DNA from 3 places in the Planococcus sp. PAMC 21323 genome. Region 1 is predicted to be linked to each of the others. Evidence: riboswitches for the same ligand, from Rfam matches in the RefSeq annotation. Region 1 holds a riboswitch; each other region holds the start of a gene.
What was found. A riboswitch is a leader RNA that binds a small molecule or an ion and turns the genes downstream of it on or off. The one in region 1 is predicted to bind thiamine pyrophosphate.
Positions count from the first base shown of each region.

Region 2: linked by a shared signal. The riboswitch ahead of PLANO_RS08170 (YkoF family thiamine/hydroxymethylpyrimidine-binding protein) and the one ahead of thiT (energy-coupled thiamine transporter ThiT) in region 1 are both predicted to bind thiamine pyrophosphate.
Region 3: linked by a shared signal. The riboswitch ahead of tenA (thiaminase II) and the one ahead of thiT (energy-coupled thiamine transporter ThiT) in region 1 are both predicted to bind thiamine pyrophosphate.

Region 1 covers NZ_CP009129.1:792,234-796,853, reverse strand. Annotated here, with positions in the region: gene PLANO_RS03925 (V-type ATP synthase subunit I domain-containing protein) at 43-771, shown strand; gene map (type I methionyl aminopeptidase) at 838-1,590, opposite strand; gene thiT (energy-coupled thiamine transporter ThiT) at 1,720-2,295, opposite strand; TPP riboswitch at 2,392-2,489, opposite strand; gene PLANO_RS03910 (M20 family metallopeptidase) at 2,639-3,715, shown strand; gene PLANO_RS16055 (hypothetical protein) at 3,777-3,923, shown strand; gene PLANO_RS03905 (SGNH/GDSL hydrolase family protein) at 3,987-4,620, opposite strand, start outside.
Region 2 covers NZ_CP009129.1:1,618,722-1,623,341, forward strand. Annotated here, with positions in the region: gene PLANO_RS08155 (HNH endonuclease domain-containing protein) at 1-445, opposite strand, end outside; purine riboswitch at 577-676, shown strand; gene PLANO_RS08160 (MFS transporter) at 759-1,943, shown strand; TPP riboswitch at 2,284-2,389, shown strand; gene PLANO_RS08170 (YkoF family thiamine/hydroxymethylpyrimidine-binding protein) at 2,480-3,070, shown strand; gene PLANO_RS08175 (ECF transporter S component) at 3,072-3,653, shown strand; gene PLANO_RS08180 (ABC transporter ATP-binding protein) at 3,646-4,620, shown strand, end outside.
Region 3 covers NZ_CP009129.1:2,815,402-2,820,021, reverse strand. Annotated here, with positions in the region: gene rlmN (dual-specificity RNA methyltransferase RlmN) at 408-1,481, shown strand; gene PLANO_RS13900 (hypothetical protein) at 1,634-2,191, shown strand; TPP riboswitch at 2,312-2,415, shown strand; gene tenA (thiaminase II) at 2,505-3,188, shown strand; gene thiM (hydroxyethylthiazole kinase) at 3,190-3,975, shown strand; gene thiD (bifunctional hydroxymethylpyrimidine kinase/phosphomethylpyrimidine kinase) at 3,972-4,620, shown strand, end outside.

The sequences.
Region 1 (4,620 bases):
TGAAACAGCGACAGGTATACTTGAGTAAGGGAGGGATTTTGTATGATCCGTGTTTTACTTATGACAATTGCATTTATTGCTGTAGTTGTTATGAATACTTTAGCAAACACCTTGCCATTAAATGGCCAAACTACAGGCGAACTGTCTAATCGACTTTCGGTCCTGTTTACGCCTGCCGGTTATGTATTTTCAATTTGGGGCATCATCTATCTTTTGTTAGCTGTTTGGATCATTGCATTCTGGGTGCGCTTACGTAAGGGACAATCTCCTTCATATACCACTGCCCTGATGTTCACATTAAGTTGTGTCTTTAATATCAGTTGGCTACTATTGTGGCATTACGAGTTTTTTGCCTCATCAATCATTGCAATGCTAGGCTATTTAATTGCCTTGATCTTCCTATATTTACAATATGGAAATTCAGAAAAATCGTTAACTGAGCGCCTACCAATTTCGATTAATTTAGGATGGATCAGCGTAGCAACTATTGCCAATATCAGTTTCGTTTTAACTTATTATAATTGGAGTGGCTGGGGTTTGAGTGATCAATTATGGACAGTCATTATGTTAACTGTCGCCACCGCACTTGCTTTGCATATTCGCTTTCATCATATGGACATTCCTTTTGCTTTAGTCTTTATTTGGGCATTTATCGGAATTGCTATCAAACATGGAACTGATGAAATGTTAGTAACAACTGCTTCTCTTTTTTTAAGTGGTGTAATTTTAACAGGTATTTTGCTCATAAAAAAACGAACATTAATGAATTAAAAACCTGCGGACAAGCTCGTATAATCGAGTTGTTCGCAGGTTTTTTAATTGGTGTAATAAAATGGGTTAGTTGTCCAATTTTGTTAGCAAAATCGGCTCACCTTTTGTGACAAGAACGGTATGCTCGATTTGTGCAACTAACGATTGATCTGGTGTAATAAATGTCCAGCCATCACCTGACTCAATAATATGTTCTGATTTTTGAGAGATAAAAGGCTCTACTGCTAGTACCATGCCTTCTTTTAATATCGTTGTTTCCCAGGCATCGTAATAATTTAGAATATGCTGAGGGGCCTCGTGAAGCGATTTACCAATGCCATGTCCCGTCAAGTTCTTGATCACGAACAAGCCTTGCTCTTTTGCTTCGCGTTCAACTGCTTTACCAATTTGGTTAAGTTTTGCTCCTGCTTTAACTTTCGTCATTGCACGATCAAAAGCAGATGCTGCTGCGGCACAAATTTTTTCTTTCTCGTCATGACCTTCACCGACTACAAACGAAATTCCTGTATCGGAAAAGTATCCTTCGTATGAACCAGAAACATCAATATTCACGATATCTCCGTCTCGGATTACACGATTCCCTGGAATGCCGTGAGCCACTTCTTCATTGACGCTGATGCATGTATATCCCGGAAAATCATATTCTGATTTCGGTCCAGATACGCCACCAAGTTCTGCAAATAATTTACCGCCCAATTCATCAATTTCTTTTGTAGTGACTCCAGCCTTTGTTGCAGCTTTCATCTTTTCTCGAATTTCAGCGACCATTTGGCCAGCTTTTTTTAACATTTCAATATCTTTTTCAGTAGTTGCAATCATTAAATACCCTTCTTTCAAGCTTTTCTATTCAAGAATTATACCACAAAATTAAAACAGAGGCTTCCGTCCTGTTTGGATTTCTTCTTGCGATAAATAGAAAAAAGACTGCCCGAAGACAGCCTTTCCTTATTAAGCTTCTGCATTCACCAATTTCGGAGCAGCTGCAAAAAGCGCTGAACACACAAAGGCTGCAAGTAAAAATACAGGAATCATATACGTGGCATTGTAAACAGCAGAGTAAATCACCACATTGCCTTCAGCAAACATGCCGAAGAACAGTATTCCTGTGACTACATGTACGATATAACGCAATACCGATGCTATGAGAACACCCGACACAATAGCGATAAGCATCTTTCTTGTTTGTTTCGATTCCGCATGGTGCAAATATTTTGCACGCATAACGCCAGCTAGTCCTACTACGCCGTATGCTAATAGATAATCTAATATCACTTGCATAACAACAAAACCAAACGATAAAGGAGTTACTGAGATAAAGCCAGAAACAATTTGTAGTAAGCCGACCAATAGGCCAGTTAAAACACCTGCTCCAACTCCTCTTCTAAAAGCGATTAAGACAATTGGAATCATTACTAAACTAACTGAACCACCTTGTGGCATCTTGAACGATATAAAATCTAAAACAAATCCAAGAGCTGCAAAAATTGCGATTTCCATCATTAATAATACTTTTTTGTTTCTCATGACTTCCTCCTTATGTGTTGTGCACATCACCAGAAGGGCCGTGAATAAAACCATATTAAAAACGACGCCAGGACAGAGCCTGGCGCCGTTGTAAGGGCCGGTTTCTATCCACATCCCTGCGCAAGTGTTAACTTACAGGTTCAAAGGGTAAGAACGGATGTTCACTCTCAGCTAAAGCTCCCCTTGTGGTGTATACAAATAGTTGACTTTCATTTGTATTGTACACAAGCAGCTACTTTTTAGCAAGGCTGTTTTAACATGCATTCGTAGGGTAAAGTAAGGATTAGAAACAAAAGTCGAAAGGTGGTGAAGGCAGCCGGGTTTTAGGTCTGCCGATTAAATAATGATTGAACTATTAAAAAATCTGATTAAAATTCAAAGCGATACGAAAGAAGGCGCAAACGAGGCTCTGCAATTTTGTGCAGACTGGCTAAAAGATAAAGGTGCAGATGTTACCATACATGACAACAATGGGTATCTAATGTTGACCGCAGCTAAAGGTCAAGGCACTGAAACAATTGTATGGAATGGACATGTGGATGTTGTGCCGGGTAACGAAGATCAATTTTTACCGGTAGAAGAACAGGATCGTTTATATGGACGAGGCTCTGCTGATATGAAAGCTGGTGTCGCCGCAATGATGCAAGCTTTTGTCGAACTCGATGGTTCAAAATTAACGTGTAACGTACAATTACATATCGTGACAGACGAAGAAATTGGTGGACGAAACACTTCAAAATGGTTAGTTGAACAAGGCTACCATGGTGATTTTGTTATTTGTGGAGAACCAACTGGATTAAAAATTGGTTTGCAATCTAAAGGTATTCTGCGAATGGACATGACTTTTAAAGGGCAACCTGCTCATGGTAGCCGGCCTTGGGAAGGTATTAATGCCATTGAATCCGCTATGAAATTTCATCAAGGGATTGCGGACTTACCTTTCCGAAAAGAGTCAACTGAATACTATGATCAACCTTCTGTAAACTTACCTATTATAAACGCAGGTGATCGTTACAATGTAGTCCCTGCAATTTGTGAAATGTCATATGACATTCGCTTTATGCCAGGACAAGATAAAGATGAAATTGTCCGCCAATTAGCCGGTGTGGCCGACACAGTTGGAGTAGATATGGAATACAAAGCTTCGGGTTCTACGCCTGCATTAACAACACCAAAAGAAAATCCATATATTCAAAGCTTACAAAAAGCAATTTTCTCAACAACCGATCAAGAAGCAATTTTATTTGGTCAGCATGGGGCTGCTGATACACGTTATTATGCTGCGATAAATGGTGGAAAAGGAGCGATTGAATTTGGTCCAACAGGAGATGACTGGCATGGCAATGCTGAGTATGTATTGATTTCAAGTGTTCATGCTTATAAAAATATTTTGCTATCTCACGCACAAAATACTAAATAGGTTTGCTTCTACTACATTTGGGGAACTAAAGAATATCAAGCTTATGAATGGAGAGATTTAAATGGCTCTAGGAAGATTATTAAAATCCGCTATTAAATACGGACCTATCGCATATCCGATAATTCGTAAAGTATTAAACAAAAGAAAACAAGGCAAAACAACGCAAACTACGTCAACACAATCTACTACTCGTAGTAAAAAACGCTAATATTAAAGCGGTCCGGTATGTTTACCGGACCGCTTTTTCATGTTTAAAGTTAAATTGAGGTTGTTAACTATAAGGCAACATTTCTCTCAATGCCAAATAATTATTTTCACTTCGATCTGATGGCCTTTGTGCTGTTTTTTCAGCATCACGACTCTCTTGACTCTCTGGACTTTCTTGGTCTTCTGCTTCCATAATTTCTTCAAAAGACAATGGATTTGGCGGTGGTAACTCAAAATCCTCTACGCTCCATGCCTCTTGGTATTCGTTGAAGAATGCATTTGCCATCGTCTGATAACCAATTAGATTCGGATGAACATCAGCAGGGTTCGGGATTTTGCTTTCAGCATCATCACCGAAAGATTCATCTACCGAAACAAAAACAGCTCCTGCTTTTTCAGCTGTTTGCTTTAAGATTTCATTTAGTCGATCCAGTTGCTTGCCCGTTCCATTTTTCTGCGTCTCACGGACATGTGGATAAGCAAAATAATATCCCATTACATAAACAGCGGCATTTGGCGATTGCTCTGAAAGCTCTGTTAAGATAGATTCCATATTCTTTCGTGCCTCATTAAGAGCAAAATCTACTTGACGTTGCTGGAAAGACAAAGACCCTTGCGTCGGATCATTTTGTACTAAGCGCAATAAGTCATTTGCGCCTGCTGATATGGTAATAAGATTTGCAGTTGCTAACATTTTC
Region 2 (4,620 bases), 830 kb from region 1:
AACCGTATAATACTCCATTCGTATCCTCGTACAGCGCACCTACAACATATTTACGTAAAATACTAATTTCTATACGACGAATCAATTCTTCTTGTTGCTTTTTTTGTAACCCGTCAAAAGAAACCCCTTCTGGAATAGAAAACTCAAGTTCGAATTCCATTAACACCTTCTCAATACTCGTTTGATGCCCTTGAGAATAGCCATTTCGAACAACTAAATTCCAGTACAACCTGGCAAAAGACTCTGCTATTTGGCTAAAGTTTAACTCTAGATTATCATTCGTTTTATAAAGGTTTTCGAGAATAGCTCTCAACAATGCGTACTTATAAGAAGTTGTTTTAACCGACTGAGTAGACAATACTTTCATGCATACAGCCCATACCTCATCGTCTGAAACAGAACTATAAGTAGCTGCTCCCTCTTTTAACTTCCAACCTTCTGGCATCGCTATCCTCCTTATCCGATTAATACCACTTTTTAAATCCAAGTTTTTAACATTACTAATATTTTACAACAGTATTGATACTAATGCTCTACCGCACTTGCAGAAAAACTTTGTTTATAGTAAGATTTCCTAAGAAATAAACTATATGCATCTGTATAACCCTAAGAATATGGCTTAGGGGTCTCTACCAGGAACCTCAAAATCCTGATTACAGAAAACGATTTGTTCGTTTTTTGTAATCAGGATTTTTTTGTGTTTTTAACAAACCTTAAATCTATTACAAATGCAAAGAAGAGAGGAAGCGTTAAAAGCAATGAATTTAAAAGTGTATATTTTAGCTTTATCCACAGTTGCTGTGGGACTTGTCGAACTAATTATCGGAGGAATTTTGCCGACAATCGCTGCAGAGTTTGATGTATCTCTAAGCTCAGCTGGTCAGTTAATTACCGTTTTTGCGATGATTATTGCCATTGCAGGTCCTATCTTGCTTGTTGCGACTAGCAAATTTGAACGTAAAAAAGTGTACTTGATTGCGATGTTCATTTTTTTCCTCGGAAACATCATGACTTATTTTAGTCCTGATTTTACCTGGATGATGATTTCACGTGTTTTAACCGCTGCAAGCACTGCACTTATCGTTGTATTATCGCTTACTATTGTGGCAAAAATTGTTGAGCCTCCTTACCGTGCCAAAGCAATTGGCTTCATCTTCATGGGTATCAGTTCTTCACTCGTTCTTGGCGTGCCAATTGGTATTGTCATTTCAGACTTGTTCGGATGGCGTGTTATTTTCCTTGGCATCGCATTACTTTCGATCGGTTCGATGGTATTGATTGCGCTCTATATACAACCAATTCCAGGAGGTACAGCAGTACCATTAAAGCAACAACTCAGAGCCGTTGCTAGTGCAAAAATCGGAACTGCCCACCTCGCAACAATGTTTATGCTTGCGGGACATTACACAGTCTATGCTTATTTCACACCATTTCTTGAAACCATTCTTAACTTAAACTCCTTCTGGGTTAGTGTTTGTTATTTATTGTTTGGTATTGCAGCAGTTAGCGGTGGCGCGATCGGTGGCGCGTTATCAGATTGGATAGGTTCGAAAAAAAGTATTATCATCGTTATTTCAGCCTTCGCCGTTTCATTATTTTTACTACCACTCAGCACGTTTTCATTAGTCGTATTCTTACCAGTTATGGTTATATGGGCAGCACTTAGCTGGAGTTTAGCTCCGCCTCAGCAAAGCTATTTAATCGAAATAGACCCAGCAACTTCAGATGTTCAGCAAAGTTTTAATAACTCAGCTCTCCAAGTTGGAATTGCTCTAGGTTCTGCAATCGGTGGTATCGCATTATCACAAACTGGTTCAGTTTCAAGCATGCCTTATGTCGGCGCCATTATTGTTCTTATTGCACTTGGCTGCGCTCTATTTTCATTAACGCGGCCTGCTATTGTTCGAAGCACTTTGCAAGCTAGTAGTAAAACTAATGGTTAAATTACACAAAAACTAATAAAAATGAGAAGTGAAACCCAAACTTTCACTTCCCATTTTTTATATTTACTTCACTTTCATCATATAATATTATTTGGACTGAACCGACGTTTCTCCTAGTAACTCTCTTAGCGCTGGCGCGTCCATGGGCTAGGCGAACCACTAAGACAGATGCATTTCCAGGCTTAGTGCGAGAGCCATGCCCAAAGCGGCCGAAGCGTTTCCAGACCCCATTCAATCTTCTACACTCTGGATATTTTTCTGACTCACTCTTTACATCCCTCTCCACTTCCTCTACACTAAACTCATCGGGAACAACCCGAACACAAAAACCGCATACCGTTTTCTGCACTAGGGGTGCCCACTTTGGCTGAGATGCAAGCGCAAGCTTCGATCCCTCAAAACTCGATCAGGATAATACCTGCGTGAGGAAGTGCGGCGCATTTCTGAAATAATTCCTTTTTTGATTATTTGTAGATTATGGCTGCATCTTCACGGATGCGGTCTTTTTTGTGCACATTTTTAAGGAGGAGTTTTACATGGAACCATTGCAATGCGGCACTAGCCCAATCGTCGGATTTCGTTTTTCGTTACATCCGATGACAGGAGATTTTATTAGCGTAATAAAAGGAGCTTTAAACGAAACAGACACTTCAAACGTATGGATGCATACAGATGATGTCTCAACTGTTATTCGTGGCAAACAAATTCACGTTTTTAACGTTGCTAAAGCTCTAGCCTTACATGCAGCAAAAACTGGCGAACACGTCGCCTTATCTGGTACCTTTTCAATCGGCTGTCCGGGTGATTCGTCAGGTGATGTCTTTTTAGAAAAAGACGATATGTTATTGAACACCGACGACACAAAACAATACGTTTCTTCGCAATTTGCGCTGTACCCAATGAACAACCCTGATTATATGGCCGTGATTTACCGCGAAGTGGACCGTGCTAAACAGTTAGGCGTTTTTAACGACTCGATGCATTATGCGAGTGGCATTCATGGTGATATTCACGACGTCTTTGCTTTTTATGAAGATGCATTTACAAATGCACGATCAGAGGATCACCGCCATTTAGTCATGACCGTATCGATGAGCATTAATAGCCCATCTCATGGAGGTGCTTAATATGCTTAAAACGTGGAAATTAAAAGAAGTTGTTTTAATGTCGTTATTTGCCGTTGTTTTTGGCATTGTTTATTTATTATTTGTTCACGCTGCCAATATTTGGGCAGCGATTATTGGACCACTTGCATATGAATGGATGTTTGGCATTTGGTTTATCGTTTCAATTATTTGCATGTACATCATCCGCAAACCCGGCGCAGCTTTTCTATCAGAAACCATGGCAGCTGCCATCGAAGTGTTAATTGGCAACGCTGTAGGACCTCGCTTAATTTTAACCGGTGTCGTTCAAGGACTTGGCGCAGAAGCAGCATTTGCATTAACTGGCTACAAACATTTTAATATTTTGGTATTGATGCTTGCAGGTATCGGTTCAGCGGTTTTTAGTTTTATATATGGTTACTTTGTTTCAGGCTATGCTGCACTTGATCCATCATTTGTTGCATTAATGTTTACTATACGCGTGCTAAGTGGTGCCATCATCGCAGGAATCGGTGGTAAGTATATCGGAGATGCTCTACTTGCGACAGGTTCTTTGCGAGGATATGCCATTGCACGTTCGAATAAAGGTGATGTGAATGCGTAAAGAGATTTTCTCTTTAAACAATTTGTCGTTTCGATTTCCAGAAGATCAAATGGCAACATTAAAAGACATCTCTTTCACCGTATTTAAAGGTGAAAAACTCGTCATTTCTGGTGCAAGTGGTTGCGGTAAAAGCACCCTCATATATTTATTAAATCGTTTGTATCCCAATAATTGTGACGGCATAGTAGATGGAGACATCCTTCTCTTCGGTAAATCAGCAACAAATTATGCACCTGGCGAGATCAATCACCGCGTTGCAACGGTTTTTCAGGATCCCGATTCTCAGTTTTGCATGCCAACCGTTGAAGATGAACTTGCTTTTACTTTAGAAAACTTGCAAGTTCCTTTTGGCGATATGGATGCGCGAATCGAATCAGTGCTGGAATTGACTGGACTTACTCATTTACGGCACACAATTATCCAATCTTTATCAGGAGGAATTAAACAGCGGGTTGCAACAGCTTGTGCGCTTATTATGGACCCCGAAGTGTTGTTACTCGATGAACCTTTGTCGCATTTAGATCCATATACAGCTAAACAATTTGTAGATTGGCTTACAGAATTGCAGATTAAAACTCAGTTAACTATCGTTACAGTTGAACATCGGTTAGATAGTTGGGGTCACTTTTTCGACCGAGAAATCCAATTAAATGAAAACGGATCTATCAAAGAAGATCATCTATTCACAATAAAACAACCGATTTTATTTCCAGATCGTTTAACTGCAATTCAACCACAAACAGCTTTAACTGTTGAGCAATTATCTGTCACAATCAAGAATAAGCAATTGCTGGCACCACTATCGTTTTCTGTGCAGCGTGGTGAGATCGTTGTAGTGGCGGGTCCCAATGGTAGTGGCAAATCGACATTAGTTAAATCACTATGCGACATTTACAAACCGACAACTGGAACAATTCAATCGGAAGGTACCGGCTATGTGCCGCAATCACCAGAATATTTATTTTTA
Region 3 (4,620 bases), 1.2 Mb from region 1:
AGAGTCGGAGCTAGACAAGAAAAGCGGAGACTCTCGTGTAGATTCGACGGGCATAAGACGCTCTGGCGCAGCGGCGTGTTTCCAGCCGCACAGCTAGAGTGGCTTATGACCCTAGAATCTGAGAGTCGGAGCTAGACAAGAAAAGCGGGAGCACCCGTGGAGTTCAATAAATTTATAATCCACTAAAACCAGGTCCGCGAAAAGCGCCTGGTTTTTTCATTTCCACCTCCTTGAATAGGAAATTGAGCTTAGAAGATTCGTTTCTTTTTACCCAAGCCAATTCTTAAACCCCTGATATAACTCGGTTTTTTAATCAGATTTTTCTGTCTAAACAAAAATAGTTGTTGTCAAGCGTTATTTTTAGTATTATAATAAGCAATTGTGAAATTTGAAATGAGGGTTCTAAAATGAAAAATTCCATCTATGGATTAACGATAGACCAGTTAAAAGAATGGTTTTTAGAAAATGGCCAGAAAAAATACCGTGCGGAGCAGGTATGGGATTGGTTGTATATTAAACGTGTCACTGAATTTGCGGAAATGAATAACCTTTCGAAAGAATGCATTCAACTGCTTGAAGACAATTTTTTGATTCGTACGTTAAAAGAAACGGTTAAACAAGAATCTGCAGACGGAACGATTAAGTTTCTTTTCCAAATGCAAGATGGCAACTTGATTGAAACGGTATTGATGCGTTTTAAATACGGAAATTCTGTATGTGTAACCACTCAAGTTGGTTGTAACATTGGCTGTAGTTTCTGTGCCAGCGGACTATTGAAAAAGAGCCGCGATTTAAACGCGGGCGAAATTGTTGAGCAAATTATGCAAGTACAAGCGCATTTTGATGCACAACAAAAAGACGAGCGTGTAAGTCATATCGTTGTTATGGGTATCGGTGAACCATTCGATAACTATACGAATTTGATGGGCTTCTTAAACGTTGTCAACTCTCAAAAAGGCTTAGCAATTGGAGCTCGCCACATTACTGTATCAACGAGTGGGATTGTACCAAAAATTTACGATTACGCAGACGAAGGTTTGCAAGTTAACCTTGCAATTTCGATTCACGCGCCAACAAATGAATTACGCACACGTATTATGAAAATAAACAAAGCGTATCCAATCGAGAAGTTAATGGCTTCTATCGATTACTACTTGGAGAAATCCAACCGTCGGATTACGTTTGAATATATTTTATTGCGTGATGTGAATGACCATGTGGAAGAAGCGCATCAATTAGCAAAATTGCTAGAAGATAAGCGTCACTTGTCATACGTTAACTTGATTCCATACAACTCAGTTGATGAGCACGATCAATATCAACAAAGTACACCAGAAGCAATCAGTGCATTTTATGATGCATTAAAGAAAAAAGGTATTAACTGTGGCGTACGTCACGAGCAAGGTGCAGATATTGATGCTGCTTGTGGTCAATTACGAAGCAAACAAATTAAAAAAGATAAAAAAGAAGTAACAGTTTAATAAACTCAAGCGTTCCTGAATTTTCAGGGGCGTTTTTTTGTGTTAAAAATTAGGATCTTATTTTCAGTTAACGAAACTTTCTGAACCTTAAAAACGTATAAACTCTATAAGTAGAAGTTTATTGATCATGCGTTAGGAAAGGAAGTGGGGGATTGAAAAAGATTCTGTGCATAGCGGTTTTACTTGGATCGACTATGTTAGCTAGTTGTAGCGGAATTTCAACATACGAGGACGATGAAGTGGCCGCTATCGTAAACAACCACGAAATTACAATAGGGGATTTACGATTTCTATATCCTGATGATGCGGCATTAAATTATTTAGATTCAGCAATACAAGTAGAGTTGATCAAACAAGAGGTAAAGGAAATGGACCTTGATATTTCTGCTCAGTTGACGGGAGAAAAAAACCATGATGATTTTGAAAAACTTCCTCCTGAAAATACAAAAGATGACGGCAGTAAGCAAGTACGTGCATATGCTATAGCTCAAGCTAAAAAACTAGATATGTCACCTGAGGAGTTCCAAACACAATACGCTAAAAAAATTAACGAACAAAATGCTTACATCAATGCGTATCTTGAGGAGAAATTAGGGAGTGGAGATATTAGTGACCTCGAATGGATGGAGGAATTTGGGGAAGATTATATGAACTTGGTAGAAAAGTTGGTGGAGAAAAATGAAAATGATATTACCGTATTTATGAAGTAACATTTTAGAGCATGCTAGTCATGTGTATACGCAATTCTATCCAAAAATACCAAAAAGAACTTTGTAAAGACTATAGAATTATCAGAATCTATGATATAGTGATGTCGAAAACATAAATAAAAACACCACTAGGGGAGCCGGATATCGGCTGAGACGAGCATAAGCTCGGACCCTTTGAACCTGATCTGGATCATACCAGCGGAGGGAAGTGGCGGACCGTCTGCTATTTTCTTATCGACTGCACACGCCGCTTCCCTTCACTGGGGAGCGGTGTTTTTATTTTGTGTACAAGCACAAAAAAGGAGATGGAGAAATGACTTTTTGTAAAGAAGTAAGAAAAGAATGTGACCACTTATGGCAGGCAAGTTTTGATCATCCGTTTGTTAAGGGAATTGAAGACGGGACATTACCGGTCGACATATTCCGTTTTTATGTCATGCAAGACGCTTATTATTTATCGCATTTTGCGAAAATCCAGGCGCTGGGTGCATCTAAAGCAAAAGATTTAGAAACCACACAACGTTTTGCGATTCACGCCTCACATACCAGCACAGCTGAGCTGTCTTTACATCAATCCTTTATGAAAATTTTAGACGTGACCGAAAAAGATTGGTCCCAATTCGAACCTTCTCCTACTGCTTACGCATACGTATCACACATGTACCGGGCATCTGCAGGGGAACTAGCAGATGTATTAGCAGCCATATTGCCTTGTTACTGGTTGTATTACGAAATTGGTGAGCGATTGAAACATGCAAAACCTGATCATCCGATTTATGACCGTTGGATTGAGACTTACGGGTCCGAAGAATTTGGAGAACTCGTTAACGAACAAATTGACCGGATGAATCGGTTAGCGGAAGAATTACCAGAAGCACGACGCAAAGAACTAAAAGACCATTTCCAAAAGAGCAGTTATTACGAATTAAACTTTTGGGACCAAGCGTGGAGAAAAGAAACCTGGGCGATTGACGCTGTAGATAAAGTAGGTGTGTAGCGTGTTCCATCAAATAAAAGCAAAAGCACCGATTGTTCATTGCATCACCAATCATGTAGTGTCGAATTTTCAAGCAAATGGCCTATTAGCAATAGGTGCTTCTCCGATTATGGGAGAAGCACCTGAAGAAGTGGCGGAACTAGCTGCTTTATCACAAGCTTTGTCTTTAAATATCGGAACTCTCCATACGGAATCGCTTAAAAGTATGTTGATTGCTGGCAAAAAAGCCAACCAATTAGGCATTCCAGTAGTGTTAGATCCTGTTGGAGCAGGGGCCAGTGACTTTCGAATAAAAGCTGTCCGTGAAATTTTAGAGTCTGTACACGTAAATGTGCTTCGGTGCAATGCAGGAGAGCTCGCAGCGATAGCTGGTGAACAATGGCAGTCAAAAGGTGTTGATGCCGGAGAAGGCTCTCTAGACGTTAAAAATCTGGCTATGACCACTGCAAAAAAACTTAAATTAGTCATAGCGGTCACAGGGCCTGTAGATATCGTGACGGATGGGGAAGTTGTCCGTGAAATTCCTTTTGGAAATCCGGTGATGACATCTGTTACAGGAACAGGGTGTTTATTAAGTAGTGCCGTTGCGGCTGGACTTGCTGTGTCTACTAAAAAAACGGTGGAAATCGCCTGTGATGTTTTACGCGATTACGCAATTGCGGGTGAACAAGCAAGTCAAAAAGCACATTTACCTGGAGAATTTCAACTAGCTTTTCTAAATCAATTAGCGAGCCTGACAGATGAAGAAGTACAAAAACGAATTTCTTTACAGGAGGAAACGGTATGAAGAAAACACCACAAACCTTAACTATAGCGGGTTCAGATTCTGGAGGAGGAGCGGGCATCCAAGCGGATTTGAAAACTTTTCAAGAGCTGGGCGTTTACGGGACTTCAGCAATTACCGCAGTCACTGCTCAAAATACACTGGGTGTTAGCGCGATTTATCCCATGTCAAAGCAAGCTGTTCAAACTCAATTAGAGGCAATAGGCAGTGATTTTGACGTAACTGCAGTGAAAACAGGTATGTTGTTTAACCCAGAAATTATTCAAGAAACAGCGAGAATGATTCAACAGTTTGGCTGGGGAAATTTAGTTGTAGATCCTGTCATGATTGCGAAAGGTGGTGCGAACTTATTGCAGCCTGCTGCGGTAGAAGCATTAAAAACCCATCTATTACCGCTAGCTTTATTAGTCACACCTAATATTCCGGAAGCAGAAGCTTTAACGAGCATTTCTATTACGGATGTCTTTAGCCGACGACGTGCAGCAGAACATATTTTGTCGTTAGGAGCACAATCGGTTGTCATTAAAGGTGGCCATAGTACAGATCCAGACTATGCAGAAGATTATTTTTTGCATATCAATAGGGAAACAGCGGTATACCGATCTGCTCGTATAGAGACTAACCAAACGCACGGCACTGGATGCACAT